Constrictibacter sp. MBR-5: one gene and its partner. The protein of the gene in region 1 interacts with the protein of each later gene in a pairwise test. Links are inferred from orthologs where the notes say so. Each region holds a gene or a part of one and is shown in the gene's direction. Other genes may lie near its edges.

Region 1 (2,923 bases):
CTGCCCGAAGCGATGCGCAACTACCTGCTGCGCCTCGGTTGGGGCCACGGCGACGACGAGATCATCTCGACCGAGCAGGCGATCGCTTGGTTCGACCTCGACGGTGCCGGCCGGTCGCCGTCGCGGTTCGACATGGCGAAGCTGACGTCGCTGAACGGGCACTACATCCGGGAGGCCGACGACGCCCGCCTCGCCGGTCTGATCGGGCCGCGCGTCGCCGCCATCGTCGGACGCGAGCTCGACGACGCCGACGGGGCCCGCCTCACCGCGGCGATGCCCGGCCTGAAAGCGCGCGCCAAGACGCTCAACGAGTTGGCCGACAATGCCGCCTTCTACATCCGTCGCCGCCCGCTTCCGATGGATGCCGGCGCATTGAAGCTGCTCGACACGGCCGGTCGGGAAACGGTCGCCGCCGCGGCCGCCGACCTCGCGGCATCGAACGAATGGACGGCCGTCGCGCTCGAGGAACGGATCCGCGCGTTCGCTGAGGCCAGGGACATGAAGCTCGGCAAGGTGGCGCAGCCGCTGCGCGCTGCGCTGACCGGCGCGGGCACCTCGCCGCCGATCTTCGAGGTGATGGAGATCCTCGGGCGCGACGAGGCGCTGGGCCGCCTTGCCGACGCGAGCGGAAACGAAGCGGCCGGCCAGGGCGCGAATTGATAAACGCCGGTGTGAGGTCTATTCTCACCCCCAGAGTAGGGCCTTACACGGCCCCTTCCAGCGAAGGGATGGACGTATGACGGAGCCGAAGTCGAACGAGAACGTTACCGTCGTCGACAATACGACGGGGAAACAGACGACGTTCCCGTTGCTTAGTGGTACGGCGGGGGCGAAAGTCATCGACATCCGAAATCTGTACAAGGATCTCGGTTACTTCACCTTCGACCCGGGCTATACCGCCACGGGCAGCTGCCAGTCGGCGATCACCTATATCGACGGCGACGAAGGCATTCTTCTGTACCGCGGCTATCCGATCGAGCAGCTCGCAGAGAAGAGCGACTTCATGGAAGTCTGCCATCTGCTGCTGTTCGGCGAGCTGCCGGACAAGAAGCAGAAGGACCAGTTCGTCTGGGACATCACGCACCACACGATGGTGCACGACCAGATCAGCAACTTCTTCCGTGGCTTCCGCCGCGACGCGCACCCGATGGCGGTGGTCTGCGGCGTGGTCGGGGCGCTTTCGGCCTTCTATCACGACAGCACGGACATTAACGATCCCTGGCACCGCAAGGTCGCCTCGTATCGCCTGATCGCCAAGATGCCGACAATCGCGGCCATGGCCTACAAATACTCGGTCGGCCAGCCGTTCGTGTACCCGAGCAACACGCTCGACTATGCGGCGAACTTCCTGCGGATGTGCTTCGCGGTTCCGGCCGAGGAGTATGAGGTCAACCCGATCGTCGCCAAGGCGCTCGACCTGATCTTCATCCTGCACGCCGACCACGAACAGAACGCCTCGGCCTCGACGGTGCGTCTCGCCGGTTCGACCGGCGCCAATCCGTTCGCCTGCATCGCGGCCGGCTGCGCCGCCCTCTGGGGTCCCTCGCACGGCGGGGCCAACGAGGAAGTGCTGAAGATGCTCAACCAGATCGGCGACAAGAACAAGGTCGGCGACTGGGTGAAGAAGGCGAAGGATCCGGACGATCCGTTCCGCCTGTTCGGCTTCGGCCACCGCGTCTACAAGAACCACGATCCGCGGGCCAACGTCATCCGCAAGGCGGCCCACCAGGTCCTGAACGAACTCGGCGTGAACGATCCGCTGCTCGAGGTGGCGATCGAGCTGGAGAAGATCGCGCTCGAGGACGAGTATTTCGTCAAGCGCCGCCTGTACCCGAACGTCGACTTCTATTCGGGCATCATGCTGAAGGCGATGGGCTTCCCGACCAGCATGTTCACCGCACTGTTCGCCGTCGGCCGCACGGTCGGCTGGATCGCGCAGTGGAACGAGCTGATCGAGGATCCGTCCCAGAAGATCAACCGCCCGCGCCAGCTCTATACCGGCCCGACGTCGCGCGATTACATTCCGGTCGACAAGCGCTGAGCTTCGACGAAACTTGTTGCGGCACGGGGCGCGGACAATTGTCCGCGCCCCGTTTCGTTTCGGGCGGCGGCTATTTCCGCTCGATCAACTCGATCTTGTAGCCGTCCGGATCCTCGATAAACGCGATCACGGTCGTGCCGTGCTTCATCGGCCCCGGCGGACGCGGAATCTTCACGCCCTCCTTCTCCAGGACCGCGCACGTTGCATAGATGTCCGGGGTGGAGAGCGCCAGATGGCCGAAAGCGTCGCCCTTGTCGTAGGGCGTCTTCTGGCCCCAATTGTGGGTCAGTTCGATCACCGTATTGTCCGCCTCGTCGCCATAACCGACGAACGCGAGGGTGAACTCGCCGGTCGGGAAATCCTTCCGGCGCAGCAGCTTCATCCCGAGCAGCCGGGTGTAGAAATCGATCGACTTGTCCAGGTCGAACACCCGCAGCATCGTATGCAGGTAGCGGAACTTGTCCGCGCCCGGGACGGCGGCCGTCGAGGCTCCTGCTGGGCTGTCGTCGTTCATGTATGCCTCCTCCTCATGTGGCTCCCCGATCAATCTGCGGCGGTGATGCCGGCCTCGCAAGGGACAGGATGACCGCGGCTGCCCGGCGGCTGGGCCGCGACCCGGCGGGACCGAGGCGCCCGACAGCCTCCGCCAGCCCTCGCCTCTGTGCTGCAGCGGCCTCCCCACCGGCGAGGAGCGGCGCCACCGCCGTGGCCAATCCCCCCGCGGTACAGTCGCCCTGAATCAGTTCCGGCACGACGACTTCTTCCGTCAGGATGTTCGGCAGAGCGATGTGCCTCAGCCGCAGCAGCCGCCGCGCCGCCCAGACCGTCAGCGGTGCCGCACGATAGCCGACCACCATCGGCACGCCCGCCGCCGCCAGTTCC
Region 2 (2,995 bases), on another replicon or contig:
GACTGGTCCGCCATCCCCGCAGGCTACGACGTCACCGTCTTCGACGACCATGTCTCAGAGCCCGAGGCCCTGGTGCGCCGTCTCGCCGACTTCGAGGTGGTCTGCATCATGCGCGAGCGCACGCCGTTCCCGCGCGCCGTCTTCGCGGCATTGCCGAAGCTGAAGCTCCTGGTCACCACCGGCGGCCGCAACCTCTCGGTCGACGTCGCTGCGGCGACCGCCCAAGGCGTCACGGTCTGCGGCACCCGCGGCACCACGCCGCCGACGCCGGAACTCGCGATGGGACTGATCCTGTCGCTCGCGCGCAACATCCCGTTCGAGCACCGCGCCATGCAGGAAGGCCGCTGGCAGACGACGATCGGGCGCAGCCTGCACGGCGCGACCCTCGGCCTGCTCGGCGTCGGGCGCCTCGGCGGCTATGTGGCTAAGCTCGGCAAGGCCTTCGGCATGGAAGCGATCGGCTGGAGCCAGAACCTCACCGATGAGAAGGCGGCGGAGCATGGCGTGAAGCGGGTTGAGCGCGACGCGCTGTTCGCACAGTCCGACTTCCTCAGCATCCACCTGGTCCTGGGCGACCGGTCGCGCGGCCTCGTCGGCGCCGACGACCTCGCCCGGATGAAGCCCACCGCCTTCCTGGTCAACACCTCGCGCGGCCCCATCGTGCAGCAGGAGGCGCTGCTCGCCGCGCTGCGCGAGCGGCGGATCGCTGGCGCCGGCCTCGACGTCTACGACGTGGAGCCGCTGCCCGCGGATCACCCGCTGCGCAGCCTCGATAATGTCGTGCTGACACCGCATCTCGGCTACGTCACCGACGACACCTACCGCTTCTTCTACAGGGACACCGTCGAATGCATCGCCGCTTGGGCGAAGGGTGAGCCGGTCAGAGTCATCACGGCCTGATACCGTCAAGAGCGCCCCGGAACCTGCGGTCTGGCGCCGCGTTGGTGCCAGGCCGCGTGCGTCGTTCCCTCCCCCTATAGCGAGAACCCAAGTGCCGGATCGGCGCGCCGTCCTGATCGTCAATCGCAATGCGCGCTCAGGCGCCGAAGCGTATGAGGCCGTCGTCGCGGCTCTCGACGAGGTCGGCATCGAGGCCGTGCCGCCGAAGGGCGAGGCGACCGACGACAGCATCGCGATGGCCGCCGCCAACGCCGACATGCTGATCCTCGGCGGCGGCGACGGCACGCTGAACCATTTCGCCGAAGCGGCCGTCGCAACGGGCCTGCCGGTCGGCATCCTGCCGCTCGGCACGGCCAACGATCTGGCCCGCACGCTGGGGATACCGGCGGATCCGGCCACCGCCTGCGCGATCATCGCGGCCGGCGAGACCCGCCGGATCGATCTCGGCGAGGTCAACGGCAAGCTCTTCTTCAACGTCGCGAGCATCGGCCTGAGCGTCGAGGTCGCGACCCGGATGACCAAGCAGTTCAAGAAGCGCTGGGGCGTCTTCAGCTATCCCTTCGCCGCCGCCGATGCATGGCGCGCGATGCGCAGCTTCCGCGCCCGGATCACCGCGGACGGCAGCCAGCAGGTCCTGCGCTCGATCCAGCTCGCCGTCGGTAACGGCCGCTACTATGGCGGCGGCATGTCCGTCTCCGAAGACGCCGCGATCGACGACGGCCTGCTCGACCTCTACTGCATGGAGCCGCGACCGCTGGCGCGGATGGCCGCACTCCTCCCGGCCTTCCGGGCCGGCCGGCACCGAGCGAACGAGGCCGTCCACTGCCTTCGTGCCCCCGAGATTAAGGTAGAGACGAGCCGCCCGATGCGGGTCAACACCGACGGCGAGTTGACCACCGTGACGCCGGCGACCTTCCGAGTCGTGCGTCACGCGCTGGAAGTGTTCGTGCCGCGACCGCCAGAGGATCGCTCCGAGGCGGGCTGATACGACACGGGCTGTTCACCAGCCCCCGCCGCCACCGCCACCGCCCCCACCGCCGCTGGAGCCGCCGCCGCCGGAACCGGAGCTGGACTGGGTTGTCGCACTGCCGACAGCCGAGGAGATCGAGCCGCCGATCGCCGAGATGCCCGCGGCATCGAAGCTCCGGCCGCCATACCAGATGGGCCGGTACGTCTCCTGCCCGGTGCGCTGCGCCTGTCGCAGCGCCTCGGCGAACTGCTCCGCCCACTGCGTCTCGACGTCGAGCGCTATGGCGTAGGGGAGGAAGCGTTCGAACAGCTCCGGCGTGATCGGACTGCCGTGGTGGAATCGCAGGCGCTCGGCCTCGGCCACGGAGAGGTAGAGCAGCATGCCTTCGATCTCGTCGAGCGCGTCCCTGCCGATCGCCGTCGGCGCCCTGAGCAGACGAAAGAACAGGATGTTGAGCCCGAGCGCGGCGACCAGAAAGACGGCGGCAGCCGGGCCGACGGCTTGGCTCAGGGCGAAGACTCCAAAGAGCCAGCCGCCGACGAATGGCATGGCGAAAGCCGTGCCGAACAGCGCGCCGAACACGTGTCCGAACCCCGCTCCACCGAGCGCCAGCCGCCACTGGCGGACTAAGAAGACCAGCAGCCACCCGGTGCCGACCGACCAGCCGGCCAGCCAGACCGACAGGAACAACGTCTCGAAGAGGGTCGGTGCCGATGCCGCGACGGCCAGCCAGCCGAGGACCGTAAGACCCGCACCGACCATGAAGTACGGGCGGTTGTGGCGGAAGAAGGTCGTGTCGAACGTCTTGTCGAAGTGACCCTTCAGCGCCCGCCGAGCCGCGATCAGTGTCTTGCGCGACTCCCTGTCGAGGGCGACGCGACTGCCGGTCGCAAAGAGCGTCCGACGCAATGCATCCTCTCCCGGCGAGGCCGGCTGGCTGCTCGTGTCCCGCCGCTCCACCGTGGGTGTGCCGTCGCCGTCGCGGATGACGAGATATCCCTTGACCGCGAGGCTGACCAGGGCGGCCGCGAGGCAGCGATCATCATAGCCCATCCGCCGGATGTAGCGCATCGCGGCCGGGGGCAGTGTCGGCGCGTAGACCGGGATGATCGGCCCGCCTCGAGG

What was found. The genes of interacting proteins can lie anywhere in the genome.
Region 2: the proteins of ABIE65_RS11845 (region 1) and ABIE65_RS00925 interact in binary tests that used the Escherichia coli proteins (3 or more experiments, as listed by UniProt). The link is inferred for Constrictibacter sp. MBR-5 from one-to-one orthologs.

Annotation. Positions count from the first base shown.
Region 1 is NZ_JBEPTK010000004.1:373,896-376,818, forward strand. What follows is about bases 38-2,888. They hold ABIE65_RS11845 (citrate synthase), read left to right. Parts: upstream 38-736; coding sequence 737-2,041; downstream 2,042-2,888. Other genes in these bases: gltX (glutamate--tRNA ligase), read left to right, coding at 38-660; gloA (lactoylglutathione lyase), read right to left, coding at 2,112-2,555; lpxB (lipid-A-disaccharide synthase), read right to left, coding at 2,569-2,888. Also shown: more of gltX, read left to right, coding at 1-37; more of lpxB, read right to left, coding at 2,889-2,923.
Region 2 is NZ_JBEPTK010000001.1:189,908-192,902, forward strand. What follows is about bases 16-2,938. They hold ABIE65_RS00925 (lipid kinase), read left to right. Parts: upstream 16-991; coding sequence 992-1,885; downstream 1,886-2,938. Other genes in these bases: ABIE65_RS00920 (D-2-hydroxyacid dehydrogenase family protein), read left to right, coding at 16-900; ABIE65_RS00930 (DUF2207 domain-containing protein), read right to left, coding at 1,901-2,938. Outside these bases: more of ABIE65_RS00920, read left to right, coding at 1-15; more of ABIE65_RS00930, read right to left, coding at 2,939-2,995. UniProt on the Escherichia coli protein: In vitro phosphorylates phosphatidylglycerol but not diacylglycerol; the in vivo substrate is unknown.